DNA from 4 places in the Escherichia marmotae genome. Region 2 is predicted to be linked to each of the others. Evidence: predicted binding sites of a transcription regulator. Region 2 holds the regulator's gene; each other region holds the start of a gene.
What was found. The regulator Fur, encoded in region 2, represses iron uptake genes when iron is present. The targets are predictions, from matches to a motif close to ATAATAATGAGAACNACTATCAA.
Positions count from the first base shown of each region.

Region 1: bfd (bacterioferritin-associated ferredoxin) is a predicted target of Fur. The motif match lies at 4,121-4,143, and genes of this name have one in related genera.
Region 3: sodA (superoxide dismutase [Mn]) is a predicted target of Fur. The motif match lies at 1,226-1,248, and genes of this name have one in related genera.
Region 4: sufA (Fe-S cluster assembly scaffold SufA) is a predicted target of Fur. The motif match lies at 2,569-2,591, and genes of this name have one in related genera.

Region 1 covers NZ_CP025979.1:2,792,943-2,798,279, reverse strand. Annotated here, with positions in the region: gene rpsG (30S ribosomal protein S7) at 58-528, shown strand; gene fusA (elongation factor G) at 625-2,739, shown strand; gene tuf (elongation factor Tu) at 2,810-3,994, shown strand; gene bfd (bacterioferritin-associated ferredoxin) at 4,178-4,372, shown strand; gene bfr (bacterioferritin) at 4,445-4,921, shown strand; gene C1192_RS14525 (prepilin peptidase) at 4,918-5,337, opposite strand, start outside.
Region 2 covers NZ_CP025979.1:1,776,579-1,781,915, forward strand. Annotated here, with positions in the region: gene ybfF (esterase) at 1-73, shown strand, start outside; gene ybfE (LexA regulated protein) at 213-506, shown strand; gene fldA (flavodoxin FldA) at 698-1,228, shown strand; gene uof (fur leader peptide) at 1,438-1,524, shown strand; gene fur (ferric iron uptake transcriptional regulator) at 1,517-1,963, shown strand; gene C1192_RS09310 (ChiQ/YbfN family lipoprotein) at 2,057-2,389, opposite strand; gene chiP (chitoporin ChiP) at 2,439-3,845, opposite strand; gene glnS (glutamine--tRNA ligase) at 4,301-5,337, opposite strand, start outside.
Region 3 covers NZ_CP025979.1:3,435,320-3,440,656, reverse strand. Annotated here, with positions in the region: gene kdgT (2-keto-3-deoxygluconate transporter) at 1-273, opposite strand, end outside; gene sodA (superoxide dismutase [Mn]) at 533-1,153, opposite strand; gene rhaT (L-rhamnose/proton symporter RhaT) at 1,438-2,472, shown strand; gene rhaR (HTH-type transcriptional activator RhaR) at 2,469-3,317, opposite strand; gene rhaS (HTH-type transcriptional activator RhaS) at 3,390-4,226, opposite strand; gene rhaB (rhamnulokinase) at 4,514-5,337, shown strand, end outside.
Region 4 covers NZ_CP025979.1:712,177-717,513, reverse strand. Annotated here, with positions in the region: gene sufC (Fe-S cluster assembly ATPase SufC) at 1-655, opposite strand, end outside; gene sufB (Fe-S cluster assembly protein SufB) at 665-2,152, opposite strand; gene sufA (Fe-S cluster assembly scaffold SufA) at 2,161-2,529, opposite strand; gene C1192_RS03830 (YdiH family protein) at 3,080-3,268, opposite strand; gene menI (1,4-dihydroxy-2-naphthoyl-CoA hydrolase) at 3,368-3,778, opposite strand; gene ydiJ (D-2-hydroxyglutarate dehydrogenase YdiJ) at 3,775-5,337, opposite strand, start outside.

The DNA of each region.
Region 1 (5,337 bases), 1.0 Mb from region 2:
TGTCAAACTAAACTCGTAGAGTTTTGGACAATCCTGAATTAACAACGGAGTATTTCCATGCCACGTCGTCGCGTCATTGGTCAGCGTAAAATTCTGCCAGATCCGAAGTTCGGATCAGAACTGCTGGCTAAATTTGTAAATATCCTGATGGTAGATGGTAAAAAATCTACTGCTGAATCTATCGTATACAGCGCGCTGGAGACCCTGGCTCAGCGTTCTGGTAAATCTGAACTGGAAGCATTCGAAGTAGCTCTCGAAAACGTGCGCCCGACTGTCGAAGTTAAGTCTCGCCGCGTTGGTGGTTCTACTTATCAGGTCCCAGTTGAAGTCCGTCCGGTTCGTCGTAATGCTCTGGCAATGCGTTGGATCGTTGAAGCTGCTCGTAAACGCGGTGATAAATCCATGGCTCTGCGCTTGGCGAACGAACTTTCCGATGCTGCAGAAAACAAAGGCACTGCAGTTAAGAAACGTGAAGACGTTCACCGTATGGCCGAAGCCAACAAGGCGTTCGCACACTACCGTTGGTAATCCCTTCGGAGTTTTAGTCACCAGGCGGGCGCTTCCAGTAAGCAGCCCGCTTTGGGCTACTTAAATTGAACGCCTAAAAGATAAACGAGGAAACAAATGGCTCGTACAACACCCATCGCACGCTACCGTAACATCGGTATCAGTGCGCACATCGACGCCGGTAAAACCACTACTACCGAACGTATTCTGTTCTACACCGGTGTAAACCATAAAATCGGTGAAGTTCATGACGGCGCTGCAACCATGGACTGGATGGAGCAGGAGCAGGAACGTGGTATTACCATCACTTCCGCTGCGACTACTGCATTCTGGTCTGGTATGGCTAAGCAGTATGAGCCGCATCGCATCAACATCATCGACACCCCGGGGCACGTTGACTTCACAATCGAAGTAGAACGTTCCATGCGTGTTCTCGATGGTGCGGTAATGGTTTACTGCGCAGTTGGTGGTGTTCAGCCGCAGTCTGAAACCGTATGGCGTCAGGCAAACAAATATAAAGTTCCGCGCATTGCGTTCGTTAACAAAATGGACCGCATGGGTGCGAACTTCCTGAAAGTTGTTAACCAGATCAAAACCCGTCTGGGCGCGAACCCGGTTCCGCTGCAGTTGGCGATTGGTGCTGAAGAACATTTCACCGGTGTTGTTGACCTGGTGAAAATGAAAGCTATCAACTGGAACGATGCTGACCAGGGCGTAACCTTCGAATACGAAGATATCCCGGCAGACATGGTTGAACTGGCTAACGAATGGCACCAGAACCTGATCGAATCCGCGGCTGAAGCTTCTGAAGAGCTGATGGAAAAATACCTGGGTGGTGAAGAACTGACTGAAGCAGAAATCAAAGGTGCTCTGCGTCAACGCGTTCTGAACAACGAAATCATCCTGGTAACCTGTGGTTCTGCGTTCAAGAACAAAGGTGTTCAGGCGATGCTGGATGCGGTAATTGATTACCTGCCATCCCCGGTTGACGTACCTGCGATCAACGGTATCCTGGACGACGGTAAAGACACTCCGGCTGAACGTCACGCAAGTGATGACGAGCCGTTCTCTGCACTGGCGTTCAAAATTGCTACCGACCCGTTTGTTGGTAACCTGACCTTCTTCCGTGTGTACTCCGGTGTGGTTAACTCTGGTGATACCGTACTGAACTCCGTGAAAGCTGCACGTGAGCGTTTCGGCCGTATCGTTCAGATGCATGCTAACAAACGTGAAGAGATCAAAGAAGTTCGTGCGGGCGACATCGCTGCTGCAATCGGTCTGAAAGACGTAACCACTGGTGACACCCTGTGTGACCCGGATGCGCCGATCATTCTGGAACGTATGGAATTCCCTGAGCCGGTAATCTCCATCGCAGTAGAACCGAAAACCAAAGCTGACCAGGAAAAAATGGGGCTGGCTCTGGGCCGTCTGGCTAAAGAAGACCCGTCTTTCCGTGTATGGACTGACGAAGAATCTAACCAGACCATCATCGCGGGTATGGGTGAGCTGCACCTCGACATCATCGTTGACCGTATGAAGCGTGAATTCAACGTTGAAGCGAACGTAGGTAAACCGCAGGTTGCTTACCGTGAAACTATCCGCCAGAAAGTTACCGATGTTGAAGGTAAACACGCGAAACAGTCTGGTGGTCGTGGTCAGTATGGTCATGTTGTTATCGACATGTACCCGCTGGAGCCGGGTTCAAACCCGAAAGGCTACGAGTTCATCAACGACATTAAAGGTGGTGTAATCCCTGGCGAATACATCCCGGCCGTTGATAAAGGTATCCAGGAACAACTGAAAGCTGGCCCGCTGGCAGGCTACCCGGTAGTAGACATGGGTATTCGTCTGCACTTCGGTTCTTACCATGACGTTGACTCCTCTGAACTGGCGTTTAAACTGGCTGCTTCTATCGCCTTTAAAGAAGGCTTTAAGAAAGCGAAACCAGTTCTGCTTGAGCCGATCATGAAGGTTGAAGTAGAAACTCCTGAAGAGAACACCGGTGACGTTATCGGTGACTTGAGCCGTCGTCGTGGTATGCTCAAAGGTCAGGAATCTGAAGTTACTGGCGTTAAGATCCACGCTGAAGTACCGCTGTCTGAAATGTTCGGATATGCAACTCAGCTGCGCTCTCTGACTAAAGGTCGCGCATCATACACTATGGAATTCCTGAAGTATGATGAAGCGCCGAGTAACGTTGCTCAGGCCGTAATTGAAGCCCGTGGTAAATAAGCCTCAGGGTTAATACCAAAGTCCCGTGCTCTCTCCTGAAGGGGAGAGCACTATAGTAAGGAATATAGCCGTGTCTAAAGAAAAATTTGAACGTACAAAACCGCACGTTAACGTTGGTACTATCGGCCACGTTGACCACGGTAAAACTACTCTGACCGCTGCAATCACCACCGTACTGGCTAAAACCTACGGCGGTGCTGCTCGTGCATTCGACCAGATCGATAACGCGCCGGAAGAAAAAGCTCGTGGTATCACCATCAACACTTCTCACGTTGAATACGACACCCCGACCCGTCACTACGCACACGTAGACTGCCCGGGGCACGCCGACTATGTTAAAAACATGATCACTGGTGCTGCTCAGATGGACGGCGCGATCCTGGTTGTTGCTGCGACTGACGGCCCGATGCCGCAGACCCGTGAGCACATCCTGCTGGGTCGTCAGGTAGGCGTTCCGTACATCATCGTGTTCCTGAACAAATGCGACATGGTTGATGACGAAGAGCTGCTGGAACTGGTTGAAATGGAAGTTCGTGAACTTCTGTCTCAGTACGACTTCCCGGGCGACGACACTCCGATCGTTCGTGGTTCTGCACTGAAAGCGCTGGAAGGCGATGCAGAGTGGGAAGCGAAAATCCTGGAACTGGCTGGCTTCCTGGATTCTTACATTCCGGAACCAGAGCGTGCGATTGACAAGCCGTTCCTGCTGCCGATCGAAGACGTATTCTCCATCTCCGGTCGTGGTACTGTTGTTACCGGTCGTGTGGAACGCGGTATCATCAAAGTTGGCGAAGAAGTTGAAATCGTTGGTATCAAAGAGACTCAGAAGTCTACCTGTACTGGCGTTGAAATGTTCCGCAAACTGCTGGACGAAGGCCGTGCTGGTGAGAACGTAGGTGTTCTGCTGCGTGGTATCAAACGTGAAGAAATCGAACGTGGTCAGGTACTGGCTAAGCCGGGCACCATCAAGCCGCACACCAAGTTCGAATCTGAAGTGTACATTCTGTCCAAAGATGAAGGCGGCCGTCATACTCCGTTCTTCAAAGGCTACCGTCCGCAGTTCTACTTCCGTACTACTGACGTGACTGGTACTATCGAACTGCCGGAAGGCGTAGAGATGGTAATGCCGGGCGACAACATCAAAATGGTTGTTACCCTGATCCACCCGATCGCGATGGACGACGGTCTGCGTTTCGCAATCCGTGAAGGCGGCCGTACCGTTGGCGCGGGCGTTGTAGCTAAAGTTCTGAGCTAATTACTCGTTAATTAGTTTTGAATTGAAAAGGGCGCTTCGGCGCCCTTTTTGCTGCCCGTAATTTATTCTGGAAATATTTAGTCGTAATTCTTGCTCGCTGTACCGTGGTGCAAATAAAATTGTGCTATTGTAATCATAACTATTCTCATTTACACTTTGCGCAGAATTTGAACGGGAGTAATCATGTACGTTTGTTTGTGTAATGGTGTAAGTGACAAAAAAATTCGTCAGGCGGTACGTCAATTTCATCCTCAGTCTTTTCAACAATTACGTAAGTTTATTCCTGTGGGAAATCAATGTGGTAAGTGCATTCGCGCCGCACGCGAAGTGATGCAGGATGAGTTGATGCAGATGCCCGAATTTAAAGAGATTGCCTGAAGCCCGCGCTTATTTTTTGACATCCCGCTAGCCCCATCTACGCTCTAATAGTGGAAGCGGAGGGACTATAAAATGAAAGGTGATGTTAAAATCATAAATTATCTCAATAAACTATTGGGAAATGAGCTTGTCGCAATCAATCAGTATTTTCTTCATGCCCGGATGTTTAAAAACTGGGGCCTGATGCGCCTTAATAACGTCGAATACCATGAATCCATCGATGAGATGAAACACGCTGATAAATATATCGAGCGTATTTTATTCTTAGAAGGAATCCCCAATTTACAGGATCTGGGTAAGCTGGGAATAGGTGAAGATGTCGAAGAGATGCTGCAGTCCGACCTGCGTTTAGAGTTGGAAGGGGCAAAGGATCTTCGTGAGGCCATCGCCTACGCCGACAATGTCCGTGACTATGTCAGCCGCGATATGATGATCGAAATTCTTGCTGATGAAGAAGGCCATATTGACTGGCTAGAAACTGAACTTGATCTCATTGATAAAATAGGCCTACAGAATTACCTGCAATCACAAATTAAAGTTAATGATTAACTGCCCGTCAGCAGACTATCCCAGCCTACAACGAAACCCGCAGCCGCCAGAAATGGTCCGAAAGGCAGCGGGTTTTTTAATGATGCTTTTCCCCTCATGAGCACACCAATAACAACAGCTCCGCAGGCGAATGACGCAGCAAGAAAAACCAGCCGTGGCAGAAATGCCCATGTATGCCAGGCTCCGAGGGCTGCGAGAAACTTCACATCGCCATAGCCTAATCCTTCTTTATGGCGCAGTATGCGATAACCCCAGTAGATAATGGCGAATGCACCGTAACCGATAATGGCCCCCCATAACGCATCGGCTAAACCGCCAGGGTGACAAATTTGATAAAAAAGAAGCCCGGACCAGAGTAATGGGCAGGTAAACCTGTCAGGCAGCAAGCCATGTTTTGCATCATAGAAAAAAAGCAG
Region 2 (5,337 bases):
TGCGGGTCACTGGGTACACGCAGAAAAACCTGATGCAGTGCTGCGCGCCATCCGCCGCTATCTCAATGATTAATGCAACTGATTAAAAACCCAGCGTCTGCGTCGCTTTCCGCGCGTGGGCGTTGGCGTGACTCATCGCGCTGATGTATTATGGCGCGCTATCCATCCGGGCAGACGCCTGGCTGATTGTTTCCCCCGAAGTCACCAAGATCATGGCCAAAGAACAAACGGACCGTACGACATTAGATCTGTTCGCGCACGAGCGTCGACCGGGACGACCGAAAACCAATCCGCTTTCGCGCGATGAACAGCTGCGTATTAATAAACGCAACCAGCTAAAACGCGACAAAGTACGTGGTCTTAAGCGTGTCGAACTGAAGCTGAATGCAGAAGCTGTCGAGGCGCTGAACGAGCTGGCAGAGTCGCGTAATATGAGCCGTAGCGAACTGATCGAAGAGATGTTGATGCAACAACTCGCGGCGCTGCGTAGTCAGGGCATCGTCTGATCCCATCCTTTACTCAAATAATTCGGGTTACAGCCCATGTAACTTGAAGTTGGACAAAAAAATTGTGTAGCACAGTGTGCAGTCCTGCGAGTTTGCTGATTCCGCAAGACTGCCTGTTCTGCTATGATTGCCTTTATCCGTGGGCAATTTGCCACCCCCATTTCAATAAGTTTCAAGAGGTTATTTCACTCATGGCTATCACTGGCATCTTTTTCGGCAGCGACACCGGTAATACCGAAAATATCGCAAAAATGATTCAAAAACAGCTTGGTAAAGACGTTGCCGATGTCCATGACATTGCAAAAAGCAGCAAAGAAGATCTGGAAGCTTATGACATTCTGCTGCTGGGCATCCCAACCTGGTACTACGGCGAAGCGCAGTGTGACTGGGACGACTTCTTCCCGACTCTCGAAGAGATTGATTTCAATGGTAAACTGGTTGCACTGTTTGGCTGTGGCGACCAGGAAGATTACGCAGAATATTTCTGCGACGCGTTAGGCACTATCCGTGACATCATCGAACCGCGTGGTGCTACCATCGTTGGTCACTGGCCAACTGCGGGCTACCATTTCGAAGCCTCAAAAGGTCTGGCGGATGACAACCACTTTGTCGGTCTGGCTATCGACGAAGACCGTCAGCCGGAACTGACCGCCGAACGCGTGGAAAAATGGGTGAAACAAATTTCTGAAGAGCTGCATCTCGACGAAATTATCAACGCCTGATGTGATGCGGCGTAGACTCATGTCTACGCCGTATTAATAGATAATGCCAATCAAAATAATTGCTACAAATTTGTAACTTTTGCCGTTGTACCTGTACAATGTTCCAGTGTTGAAGTGGCCTTACCGATGTAAATGTAAGCTAAGCCACGTTTTTATTAACAATATTTGCCAGGGACTTGTAGTTTTCATTTAGGCATGGCAATTCTATAATGATACGCATTATCTCAAGAGCAAATTCTGTCACTTCTTTTAATGAAGTGAATCGCTTAGTAACAGGACAGATTCCGCATGACTGATAACAATACCGCCCTAAAGAAAGCTGGCCTGAAAGTAACGCTTCCACGCTTAAAAATCCTGGAAGTTCTTCAGGAGCCGGACAACCATCACGTCAGTGCGGAAGATTTGTACAAACGTCTGATCGATATGGGTGAAGAAATTGGTCTGGCTACCGTATATCGCGTACTGAACCAGTTTGACGACGCCGGTATCGTCACCCGCCACAATTTTGAAGGCGGTAAATCCGTATTTGAACTGACCCAGCAACATCACCACGATCACCTGATCTGCCTCGATTGCGGCAAGGTTATCGAATTTAGTGATGAATCTATCGAAGCGCGTCAGCGTGAAATTGCCGCAAAACACGGCATTCGCCTGACTAACCATAGTCTCTATCTTTACGGTCACTGCGCCGAAGGCGATTGCCGCGAAGATGAGCACGCGCACGAAGGCAATTAAGTCAGCCTGAACGAGAAAAAGCCAACCTGCGGGTTGGCTTTTTTATAAAGAGAAATAAGAAAAGCGAGAGTTACAGCTCTCGCTTTTTGTTTTTTACTGCGTAGCGTTATTACTGCGAATTTCCTGCCAGACCTTATCACAATCGGCTTTCACCGCCTGATCATTACCGGTTTGCGTTGCCTGAATACACTGCTGATAATCCAGCACGCGCACACTTTCCTGCTCGGCAAACTGCTGATGTTGTTTCTCTTTCTTCAGCACGTTTAACACGCTCTGGCAGGCTTCAATTTTTTCCGGCGAGCCTTGTGCGGTATTAATACAGGCGCTGTACGCCTCTTTCAGACGACTATCTTCCTGTGGCGCGGTTGATTGCGCACAGGCCACCAACCCCGATGCCATCATGGCGATGAGAATCAGTTTCTTCATAGCAAATTCCTCAAACGTGCGGCAGGCGAAAAACCTGCCGCGTCGGACATCAGAAGATAGTGAATGGCGCGATAACCATAAACTTCACGTCACGCTCATCCTGGAAGATGTTGCCGTAACCGCCGCCCCAGCTCGGGATATCGGAGTGGTTATCGTATTCGGTGAAGTGCAGCTTGAACATCGTACCTTTGGCGCGACCATCCTGAAGGGTGTAGACCGCATCCAGGCTGTATGCAGACTCTTCAATAGTCCGGTTCTTGTCGTAGAACGCATCCGGGTTGCTCTGCCAGGTAGCGGGTTTGGCATCCCAGGCGTAAACGTAAGAAGCGCCGATGGCGAAACCTGGAAGATTCCAGTTTTTCAGATCATACATCGCGCCGAAGAAGACCGCTTTTTCGCCGTTGGCGTTAAAATCAGAACGGTTATCCCACCAGATATCCAGGCGGCCGTTAGAGGAAGCGTAGGTTGGGGTCATACGCTGTAAGAAGTACCCCTGCTGACCGTCAGCTTTCACCCAGGTGCCTTCCAGGCGCAAATCCACTACGTCAGCCGCCCGGTAGCCAAAGGTCAACGCCTGTAGCCAGGCGGTGCCGTCGTAAAGATCGTTGACGCTGCGATCGTCAACTTTATCGCGCGTACCGTAGAACTGGTAGCTGGTAGTTAGCGGGCTACCGGCGATATCAAATTTGTAGCTGGCTTTAGCAAAATACTGATCGATATACCCTTCAGCCTGACCAAATGCCACTTCCAGCACGAGGTTATTTTTGAAATCGTACTTCGCCCCGAGGGAGTGCAGGTAATCAACTTTGGTGGTTTTATCGTTCTGATAAAACTCATCCATTTCCAGATGCCACGGCGCTTTATATTCGTTGGTCCACATGTAGGAGAAGCTCAACGCACCAGCATCACCGTAATCAAAATTAGCCCCGGCTTCCGCGCCCTGATAAGTACCCGGCATAAAGCTCCAGTGCGGCGCTAACAGCGTCTGACCGGTTGGCTGAATATAACCTGCTCTCGCCCACGCCGGACCGTATTTAAATTTGGCCGCTGCTTTATACAGGCTTATACCGCTTTTATCGCCTGACCAGTCTTCGTCATAGGCTTTATTACTTTTCGAAAAAGCGATTTCGTTCGGGTGTGAACTGTCGCCATTTTCCGCCATTTCAATCGCCGTAAACGCAGCAATATCAAGGCCGAACATATCCGCGACATAACCAGACTGAAAATCGAGGTTGGCGTTCCAGGTGGAGTGAGAAAGGTTGGTTTTGTATTTGTCGCCGTCGGTAACATCTTTACGGTCACGTTCACGCTGCCAGTAATAGATACCGCCGGTTAAGGTTGAATCGTCGATAAATCCTTCGGCGTGAGCCTCCGGCATTGCCATAAAGCCCGACATTGCTGTAACACCGGCGATAGCCAGCGCCAGCGTACTACGTTTACCACTAAACGTACGCATGGGTTAATCCTCTTTGACGTATAAATTGCTGCACCAAGGGTGAACAGCGAAAAAATAAAAAATTAAAAAAGTAGCGTTGAGAAAAGTCTCGCTGACTACAGGAACAGACTATTTTTCGCGCCGCGAATTATCAATCTCTTTCTGTAACGAGAATGTAAGAACATGAGCAACCGCACATATTTTGATGATTTTTGTTACAAGGTTTAAATTTGTACCAGGAGAGCGCGTAGAAGAAAAATATGCGGCTTTCCAGTGGGATGAAGGCAGTCGCATTCTATTAAATTATGGCTGGTGATTTTAAATTTGTTTTATGGATAAATTACAAAGCGGAATTAATTCGCGAAGAAAAGCAGAAAAAACGCCGCAGAGTGCGGCGTTTGGGATTGTTGACGAAGTGCACTTTGTTCATACCGGATGCGGCGTGGACGCCTTATCCGGCAAAGTGGAACTTAACGTTACTCGCCAACCTTCGCCCAGGTATCACGCAGCCCAACGGTGCGGTTAAATACTGGTTTTTCCGCAGTGGAATGGCGACTGTCGAGACAGAAATAGCCTTCACGCTCAAACTGGAACGCTTTACCTGCTACCGCATCTTTCAGCGACGGTTCAGCAAAGCCCTGTTTGATCACCAGCGATTCCGGGTTAATCACCGACAGGAAATCATCCGCAGCGCCTGGATTCGGCACGCTGAACAGACGGTCATACAGACGGATTTCAACCGGTAGCGCATGTGCCGCACTTACCCAGTGGATAACGCCTTTGACCTTACGACCATCAGCCGGATCTTTGCTCAGGGTGTCAGCATCGTAAGTACAGAAGATAGTGGTGATATTGCCTTCAGCATCTTTCTCCACGCGTTCCGCTTTAATCACGTAAGCATTACGCAGACGCACTTCTTTACCCAGCACCAGACGTTTGTACTGTTTGTTGGCTTCTTCGCGGAAATCGGCACGATCGATCCAAATCTCAGCACTAAACGGCACCTGGCGGCTACCCATTTCCGGTTTGTTCGGATGGTTCGGCATGGTAACCATTTCGCCTTCGCCCTGATAGTTTTCGATAACCAGTTTTACTGGATCGATAACTGCCATTGCGCGAGGGGCGTTTTCGTTAAGATCTTCACGGATGCAGGATTCCAGCGACGCCATCTCAATAGTGTTGTCCTGCTTGGTCACGCCAATGCGTTTGCAGAACTCACGAATAGAAGCCGCGGTATAACCACGACGACGCAGACCGGAAATGGTCGGCATACGCGGATCGTCCCAGCCTTCTACGTGCTTGTCGGTCACCAACTGGTTCAGTTTACGCTTGGACATCACGGTGTATTCCAGATTCAGACGCGAGAATTCGTACTGGCGCGGATGAACAGGAATAGTGATGTTGTCCAGAACCCAGTCGTACAGACGACGGTTGTCCTGGAACTCCAGCGTACACAGAGAGTGGGTAATACCTTCCAACGCATCGCTGATGCAGTGGGTGAAGTCGTACATCG
Region 3 (5,337 bases), 1.7 Mb from region 2:
AATTGCCGCAACCACCCATGCAACAGCAATTTTGGTTACCACCAACGTGCCGGATTTACGCAACACCGTTCCCGTCGCGCTTAATTTGATCGACGCCCCCATGCAGAAAAACCACACCGCCAGAATCGGCACCGTGCCGGTAATCATCCCGTTAGTGAATGAGCCAAAGTATTTTCCCGCCCCTGGCGAGAAGGTGTGACACAGTGCGCCAAGGAACAACGGGATGAGCATCATCCCCCCTGGGATTTTCTCTATCGTGCGTTTTATCTGCATTTTCATCACCTATCGGCATATTTTTATAGGCTGATGCATACGTCCTTCACGGTGCATCAGTGTTGATGGAAACGAAGATAGACATTCAACAGAGCAATAAAAGTGATCAAAACCACACCAATTGAAACGTTGTTTTATTTTTATAGGATCATTGTTTTTATTTTGAAATTGATCACAAAAAAACCACCGCTATCTGCGATGGTTTGTTTTTTATGCTGGCAAATGGCGTTAACGCCTCATTGCAGCAGGCAATATGCGATTATTTTTTCGCGGCGAAACGTGCCGCTGCTTCGTCCCAGTTCACCACGTTCCAGAACTCTTTAATGTAGTCCGGACGGCGGTTCTGGAATTTCAGGTAGTAAGCGTGTTCCCACACATCCAGACCCAGAACAGGGAAGCCGGAAGCGCCAGAGATAGCTTCGCCCATCAGCGGGGAGTCCTGGTTAGCAGTAGAAACCACCGCCAGTTTATCGCCTTTCAGCACCAGCCATGCCCAGCCGGAACCAAAGCGGGAAGCTGCCGCTTTCTCAAATTCTGCTTTGAAGTTATCAACGGAACCGAAATCACGTTCGATAGCCGCTTTCAGATCGCCCTGCAGGGTGGTGCCTTTTTTCAGGCCTTTCCAGAACAGGCTGTGGTTAGCATGGCCGCCTGCGTTGTTGCGCAAAACGGTTTTCTTGTCTGCTGGCAGTTGATCCAGCTTAGTGATCAGCTCTTCAACCGGCAGGTTGGCAAATTCTGGCAGGCTTTCCAGCGCCGCGTTAGCGTTGTTGACGTAGGCCTGATGGTGTTTGGTGTGGTGGATTTCCATGGTCTGCTTATCGAAGTGCGGTTCCAGGGCATCGTAAGCATACGGCAGGGATGGCAGGGTGTAGCTCATATTCATCTCCAGTATTGTCGGGCGGCCGATTGTTAATGCCGCGTAAGCAGTTGGTTCATTATAGTTAATTAAATGATATTGAAAATGATTATCAATGCCGTACTTTTCGTAAGGATATGGTTTTGCAGGAAAATGCCAGAGATGTGAGCCAAATCACCCACTTAATGCCGTGATTGCCAGTAAATCGGCAACGGCGGCAACAGGCGAAAGGTTAATCGACAGCACGATTTTTACACTCATCTCGTCGGAGATGTGACGCGACGAAAAATGATGAGGATAAGAAAATGAGTAACGCGATTACGATGGGGATTTTTTGGCATTTGATCGGCGCGGCCAGTGCAGCCTGTTTTTACGCTCCGTTCAAAAAAGTAAAAAAATGGTCATGGGAAACCATGTGGTCAGTCGGTGGAATTGTCTCGTGGATTATTCTGCCGTGGGCTATCAGCGCCATGCTACTACCTGATTTCTGGGCATATTATAGCTCGTTCAGCCTCTCTACCTTGCTGCCGGTATTTTTGTTTGGCGCAATGTGGGGGATTGGTAATATCAACTACGGCCTGACCATGCGTTATCTCGGCATGTCGATGGGGATAGGTATCGCCATTGGCATTACGTTGATCGTCGGTACACTGATGACGCCAATTATCAACGGCAATTTCGATGTGTTAATTAATACCGACGGTGGGCGAATGACGTTGCTCGGCGTGCTGGTAGCGCTGATTGGCGTGGGAATTGTGACCCGCGCCGGGCAATTGAAAGAGCGCAAAATGGGCATTAAAGCCGAAGAGTTCAACCTGAAAAAAGGGCTGGTACTGGCGGTGATGTGCGGCATTTTCTCTGCAGGGATGTCCTTTGCGATGAACGCCGCAAAACCAATGCATGAAGCGGCTGCCGCGTTGGGTGTTGATCCATTGTATGTCGCTCTGCCAAGCTATGTTGTCATCATGGGCGGCGGCGCGATTATTAACCTCGGTTTCTGTTTTATTCGTCTGGCAAAAGTGAAAGATTTGTCGCTAAAAGCCGACTTCTCGCTGGCAAAACCGCTGATCATTCACAACATATTGCTCTCGGCGCTGGGCGGTTTGATGTGGTATCTGCAATTCTTTTTCTATGCCTGGGGTCACGCCCGCATTCCGGCGCAATATGACTACATCAGTTGGATGCTGCATATGAGTTTCTACGTTCTGTGCGGCGGTATCGTCGGTCTGGTTCTGAAAGAGTGGAACAATGCGGGTCGCCGTCCGGTAACGGTGTTGAGCCTCGGCTGTGTGGTGATTATTGTCGCCGCCAACATCGTTGGTATGGGCATGGCGAATTAATCTTTCTGGGAACAGAGATGACGCCACTGGCTGGGCGTCATCCCGGTTTCCCGGGTAAACACCACCGAAAAGTAGTTGCTGTCTTCAAAGCCACATTCTGTCGAGATATCACTGATTAACAGGCGGCTATGCTGGAGAAGATATTGCGCATGGCACACTCTGACCTGCCGCAGATATTGATTGATGGTCATGCCGGTCTGCTGGCGAAATTGCTGACGCAGGACGCGTTCACTGCACGATGCCTCATCACAAAATTTATCCAGCGCAAAGGGACTTTTCAGGCTGGCCACCAGCCGGGTAATCAGCTTATCCAGCAACGTTTCGCTGGATGTTGGCGGCAACGAATCACTGGTGTAACGATGACGCTTCAAAAGCATCACCAACTGCCCAAACAGTAACTCCGCCATCTCGTTGGCGAACGGTGCATGCTGACTGCTTTCGTGCTCAAGCTGACCGATAACCTGCCGCGCCTGTGCCATGCCTACGCTACCTAAACGCCAGTGTGATTGTCCTGCGCTGGCGTTAAATCCCGGAATAGCCCCCTGCCAGTCAAGACTAAGCGTCAGTCGCTCCGGGCAATAAATAATGTTCTGCAACACCAGATCGTTAACAGAAGCGTAGGAGTGTTTATCATCAGCGTGAATATAAAAGAGATCGCCACGGGTAATGCGATAAGGGCGATCGTTGAGCACATGCAGACCATTACCGCGCCAGACGATCACCAGTTCACAAAAATCATGTGTATGTTCGGCAAAGACATCCTGCGGATAACGATCAGCAACAGCGACCGCCTGCTGTTCGCTGGCAAAAAAATCTTTTTTGCGAAGGATTAACTGATGAACCACCGTGCCACCTCAGCCAGAAAACGCATTTGATTATTCATAATCTGGCGTGGAAATACGTTGAGAAGATTCGCGTTATTGCAGAAAACCATCCCGCCCCTGGCGAATATCACGCGGTGACCAGTTAAACTCACGGCGAAACAGCGTCGAAAAGTGGTTACTGTCGCTGAACCCGCAGCGATATGCGATTTCGGTCACGCTGGCCTCGCTATGACGTAACAGATGACGCGCCTTCACCAACCGTAAACGGTTAAGGTAACGCTGGGGAGTCAAACCGGTTTGCTGTTTTAGCTGACGATGCAAAGTGCGTAGTGACAGAGAAAACTTATCCGCCACCGTTTCCCAATTCACCTCGTCGGCAAAATGCTCCTCCAGCCAGGCCAGGAGCAAGTTCAGACGTGATTCACGACTTTCCATACTCTCCTGCAAACTGTTTTTACGCAGCAAGAGCAGTAATTGCATAAACAAAATCTCGCGACTGGCTTTCGAGGGTAAATCACTCGCCCTTTCATGCTGTTCCAGTTGCGAAACCAGTTGCCGCACCTGCTGCAATACGCTTTGGCTCACGCGCCAGTGAGACGGATATTGCCCGTCCAGCTCTTGCGGAAGAAGCTGATGCAGCCCGGCGAGAAACTGAAATCGATCCGGTGAGCGATACAGCACATTGGTCAAACACAGATTGTCCGTATGTTCGTATAAATGCCGATCATGATCGCGCACGAAGCAGATTGTGCCACCGGAGATGGTATAAGGCTGCCCATTGAAAACGTGGATACCCGTGCCATGTTCAACAATCACAATCTCATGAAAATCATGGTGATGCTCAGGGAAATCAGCTTGCGGAAGCCGGGGTTCTATCGCCACGGACGCGTGACCAGACGGAAAAAAATCCACACTTTGTAATACGGTCATACTGGCCTCCTGATGTCATCAACATGGCGGAATAGTAATCAAGCGGTTTGGTTCTTACCTTAAATTTTTGACGGCAAAACTCGTAAAAAATGTCGATTTTTCAAGATACAGCGTGAATTTTCAGGAAATGCGGCAAACATCACACCACCACAATTCAGAAAATTGTGAACGCTATCACGTTCATCTTTCCCTGGTTGCCAGTGGTGTATTTTCCTGTCAGTAACAAGAAGGTAGCGAACTCGGGCGCTTTTTAGACTGGTCGTAATGAAATTCAGCAGGATCACATTATGACCTTTCGCAATTGTGTCGCCGTCGATCTCGGCGCATCCAGTGGGCGCGTGATGCTGGCGCGTTACTCCCGTGAATGTCGCAGCCTGACGCTGCGTGAAATCCATCGATTTAACAATGGACTGCATAACCGGAACGGCTATGTCACCTGGGATGTGGATAGCCTGGAGAGCGCCATTCGCCTTGGGCTAAACAAGGTTTGTGAGGAAGGGATTCGTATCGATAGCATCGGTATTGATACATGGGGCGTGGACTATGTACTACTCGACCAACACGGTCAGCGCGTGGGTCTACCTGTTGCTTATCGAGATAGCCGCACCAGTGGTCTGATGGCGCTGGCACAACAGCAATATGGAAAGCGCGATATTTATCAGCGTAGCGGCATTCAGTTTTTGCCCTTCAATACGATCTATCAGCTACGTGCGCTGACAGAGCAACAACCTGAACTTATTCCACACATTGCTCACGCTCTGCTAATGCCGGATTACTTTAGTTATCGCCTGACCGGCAAGATGAACTGGGAGTACACAAACGCCACCACCACGCAACTGGTCAATATCAATAGCGATGACTGGGATGACTCCCTGCTGGCGTGGAGCGGTGCCAACAAAGCCTGGTTTGGCCGCCCGACGCATCCGGGCAATGTCATTGGTCACTGGATTTGTCCGCAGGGTAATGAAATTCCTGTGGTCGCCGTTGCCAGCCATGACACCGCCAGCGCGGTTATCGCTTCGCCGTTAAACGGATCACGCGCCGCTTACCTCTCCTCCGGAACCTGGTCATTGATGGGCTTCGAAAGCCAGACGCCATTCACCAATGATGC
Region 4 (5,337 bases), 1.1 Mb from region 2:
AAACATGGACATAATCAGGTTTGATGTAATCAAGAATGCGCTGGTAATGCGTAACGATGATGAACGAGCGTTTGCCATCACGCAGCGAGTTCACACCATCAGCAACCACTTTTAATGCGTCAATATCCAGCCCGGAGTCCGACTCATCAAGAATACACAGTTCCGGCTCCAGCACGGCCATTTGCAAAATATCGTTGCGCTTTTTCTCGCCCCCGGAAAACCCAACGTTAACCGAACGGGTTAATAAATCTTCCGGCATTTTCAGCAGGGCGATTTTCTCTTCCATCAAATCCTGAAAATCGAAGCGGTCGAGTGTTTCCTGGCCGCGATAGCTGCGCACCGCATTGAGCGCCGTTTGCAGGAAAAACTGGTTACTGACGCCAGGGATTTCCACCGGATACTGGAAGGCCATAAAGATACCTTCACCTGCACGATCTTCCGGCGACAACTCAAGCAAATCTTTGCCTTTAAACTCAACCGTCCCCCCCGTCACTTCATAATCTTCGCGCCCGGCAAGCGTTGCCGATAAGGTACTTTTCCCCGAACCGTTTGGCCCCATAATGGCGTGAACTTCACCTGGACGAACGTCGAGGCTTAATCCGCGCAGGATAGCTTTATCTTCCACGCTGACGTGTAAATCTTTAATACTTAACATATTTATTCCTTATCCGACGCTATGTTCAAGACTGATGGCGAGGAGTTTTTGTGCTTCAACGGCAAATTCCAGCGGCAGTTCAGAGAACACATCTTTGCAGAAACCGTTAACAATCATCGAGATGGCGTCCTCTTCACTGATCCCGCGTTGCAGGCAATAAAACAACTGATCTTCGCCAATGCGCGACGTAGTCGCCTCGTGCTCCAGTTGCGCGCTGTTATTGCGACACTCGACATACGGGAAAGTATGCGCCCCGCAGTTAGCGCCAATCAGCATTGAGTCGCACTGAGTGAAATTGCGCGCATTGGTTGCCGTTGGCATGATTTTCACCAGGCCGCGATAACTGTTCTGGCTGTGCCCTGCGGAGATCCCTTTCGAGATAATGGTCGATTTGGTGTTCTTACCGATGTGGATCATCTTGGTGCCGGTATCAGCCTGCTGATGGCCACTGGTCAGCGCCACCGAGTAGAACTCACCGATTGAGTTATCGCCGCGCAGAATGCAGCTTGGGTATTTCCAGGTAATCGCTGAACCGGTTTCCGATTGCGTCCACGACATTTTACTGTTTTCTCCTTCACACAAGGCGCGCTTGGTGACGAAGTTGAGAATACCGCCAGTATTGTTATCGCCTGGGAACCAGTTTTGCACCGTGGAATATTTCACCTCGGCGTTTTTATGGATGATGACTTCCACCACCGCCGCGTGTAGCTGATAGCTATCTCGCACTGGTGCGGAGCAGCCTTCGATGTAGCTGACATAACTGTCTTCGTCGGCTATCAGAATAGTGCGCTCAAACTGCCCGGTTTTTTCTGCGTTAATACGGAAATAGGTCGAAAGTTCCATTGGGCAGCGCACACCTTTAGGTACATAAATAAACGTACCGTCGGAAGCTACTGCCGCATTGAGTGCGGCAAAGAAATTGTCATTACCTGGCACCACAGTGCCGAGATATTTCCTCACCAGTTCCGGGTGTTCATGAATCGCTTCGCCAAAGGAGCAGAAGATGATCCCTTGCTCTGCCAGTTTTTCACGGTAGGTGGTGGCAACCGAAACAGAATCGAAAATGGCATCCACCGCCACCTCTTTGCCTTCACGCACCGGTACGCCCAACTGCTCAAATGCCGCTTCCACCTCTTTACTTAAAAAAGCGTTCGCACCCGTTTGTTGCACGGCACCAGGTTCCGACGCACAAGTATCATCACAGTTACCGCACGATGGTGCCGAGTAATAGCTGTAATCCTGATAATTCAGCTTGTCATAGTGGCCTTTCAGCCAGTGCGGTTCTTCCATCTCCAGCCATGCGCGGTAGGCATTGAGCCGAAATTCCAGCATCCATTCTGGCTCATTACGCTTAGCCGAAATTGCGCGCACCACTTCTTCGTTTATGCCCTTAGCCAGCTCATCAGTGGCTAACTGGGTGAAGAATCCTTCTTTATAATTCAGTGGGCCGCCGGTCCAGGTTTTGACATCGTCAGTTGCTTCAGTATTACGAGACATAGTACCGCCTATACCCCAAAGCTTTCGCCACAGCCACATTCATTCTGGGCTTTCGGGTTGTGAAATTTGAATATCTGATTAAGTCCTTCGTGAACGAAATCGACTTCCGTGCCATCAATAAACGGCATCGCTTGCAGCGGGACGAACAACTTCGCGCCGTCGTGTTCAAACAGCAGATCGTCTTTGTCCGGCTCGCTGACGCTGTCGAGTACATAGCCAAAGCCCGCACAGCCCGTTTGTTTAACACCTAATCGCACGCCGACCATGCCCGACTGCTTCGCCACCAACTCACGGATGTGTGCTGCCGCTGCCGGTGTTAGCGTTAAGCCTTGCCAGGCGAAATCCTCTGGATTAAACGTTCCTGAATGCATGTCCATCGATTTACCTCACTTAAATCGCTTACCGCGGATAACAGCATGTTAGTGATAATGATTATCAGTTCAACCCAGCAAACGCAGGGGCTTTCCCGTAAAACATGCTTTTTGCCTGCATTTAATAAGCATAGACCCTGATTTGTGGGTTAACAGGTACGCTAAGAATTAGGTATCTCATTGTTAGATAATGATTATTATAGAAATAGAGTTAAGGCGGTGATGGAAAAGGAAAAGTTGTATCGAAAATGCCTATTTAAGGGATAGGTAAAAAAGTAGCGAGTTCAGAAATAAGAAAACCCTTAAGTCTGTTCGACACAGACTTAAGGGTTTCTACCCCATCCGGCGCTTATCTCCGGCACTCACAGTGGCTTAGCTCTTGAAGGGGCGATAAGAATAATCTCATAAGACCAGGCCGCCGTTTTAACACAAACTGCGATTTGTATTCTTTTTAAGCGAGATCAAGCGGGTAAAATAAGCAGCATTAAGGAAGCCGTCGAGCCTGGACGGAGGTTAATCCAGGTCGATTTGGCGAGCTTTCGGCATTACACCACAATCAATGCACGCCCAGACGCCAGGCGAAGTAGATTTCTTCTTTTAATTCAGCAGAAGAGAGTGTGAGCAGGTCAGCGAATTCAAGTTCTAATTGTTTCAGTCGTTTGAGATATTGGGCAGGAGAAAGATTGCTCTGGTCACGGCGTAAAAATTCCATAGCCAGTTGGGTGGGATCAAGTTGAGTAGACATAGCATCCTCGTTTGTAGACAAGACCTGCACAGTATACCACCGTTTACTGCGCAGATAATAACCAAAAACAATATGCGTCACATTTTTCTGGTGACAACGTCACAAAATGGCGGTCGTCAATCGTGACGAACAGCACAAACGCTCTTTCTCATCGAAGATTTCAATCTGCCAGACCTGGTGCCTTGAACCGAGATGCAGCGGTTTGCAAACGCCGCGAACCCGCCCTTCTCGCGCCGACCGGACATGGTTGGCATTGATTTCCAGACCAACGACTTTTTGCTCGCCTTCGGTACATAAATAACCGGCAACGGAACCGATACTCTCAGCCAGAACCACAGACGCCCCGCCATGCAGCAACCCAAAAGGCTGCTTCGTCCGCTGATCTACTGGCATTGTCGCTTCCAGCGTGTCATCACCAATATGTTCAAAGCGAATATCCAGTAACCCCACCATGTTTCCTTCACCCATGACATTCAGCGCCTCAAGGGTGATTTTACGTTTCCATATCATTTAATAATCTCCAGTAATGCCTGCACAGGATGGCGTACCCCCGTGCCTTCAACCCGTTTTACCTGGCTTCGGCAGGAATATCCGGTTGCCAGGCAGCGATTACGCGGCAGTCGCTGCATCGCCTGATGCCAGGATAACTCATAGATCCCGAGCGAATTTTTATGATTTTTCGCTTCATGTCCGTAAGTCCCCGCCATGCCGCAGCAACCCACACTGACATTTTCCAGCTTCGCGCCAAAACGGGCAAATATCGTGGCCCACTGCGCTGGCGCACCCGGCAAGGCGGTGACTTCGGTACAGTGGCCAAAGAAATACCACGGCTCGCCACTAACCGCTGCCACCAGCTGTGGCTGAAGTGCGTTTGCCAGCCATTCATTTGCCAGTAAGACCTGAAAATCACCGCGCTCCTCGCCCAGCGTCAGCTTATATTCGTCGCGATAACAAAGCACCAGAGCTGGATCGACGCCCACCATTGGCATTCCCAGCTTCGCCATGCGGTTGAGGAAGTCCGCCGTCTTTTTCGCTGTCTTTGCAAAACGATTGAGAAAGCCTTTGATATGCTGCGCTTTACCATTTGGTGAGAACGGCAGTAACACGGGCTGGAAACCTAATTTCTCGACCAGACGGACAAAATCCGCTACCACCTGTGCATCGTAATAACTGGTGAAAGGGTCTTGCACCACCAGCACCGTGCGTGCTTTCTGCTCAGCATTAAGCACTTCAAGCTGTTCCAGCGTCATGTTTGCCGAGCGATGCCCCACCATTTGTTGTTGCAACGACGGCACCGAAAGCAGCGGCAAGTCGACCATGCCGATATGTTTTTTCGACAGTTTGCGCACCAGCGGTTGGTTAATGAAGAAGTTAAACGTCTTCGGCGCTCGCGCCATCAGCGGCGCATAACTCTCGACCGTCGCCACCAGATGGTCACGCAGCGGGCGTAAATAACGGGTGTGATAAAGTTGCAGGAAACGAGAGCGGAACTCCGGCACATCAATTTTGATAGGGCACTGGGTTGAACAGGCTTTACAGGCCAGGCAGCCAGACATCGCCTCTTTGACTTCGTGGGAGAAGTCATACTCACCTTTATTGGCATGCCAGCTATTACGAGTGCGGGCAATCAACGTACGCAAACTGGCTCGCGTTTCAGGCAGTTCTTGTTCCAGTTTTAATGGGTCAACACCACGGTCAGCCAGCAAACGCAACCATTCGCGCACCAGCGTCGCGCGCCCTTTCGGTGAATGGATACGATTCTGGGTTATCTTCATCGACGGGCACATTGGGCTACGAGCATCAAAGTTGAAGCATAAACCGTTGCCGTTACATTCCATTGCCCCGCGCCACTGCTGACGAACTGCGATAGGGATCTGCCGGTCAAACGTACCGCGTTTCACCGCGTCTACTTTCATCATCGGCGCGTCGATACCTTCTGGCGGACAAATTTTCCCCGGATTAAGCCGATTATGCGGATCAAACGCCGCTTTAACTTTGCGCAGTTCAGCGAAAAGTTCCTCACCGAAAAACGCCGGGCTGTATTCGGCACGAAAACCTTTACCGTGCTC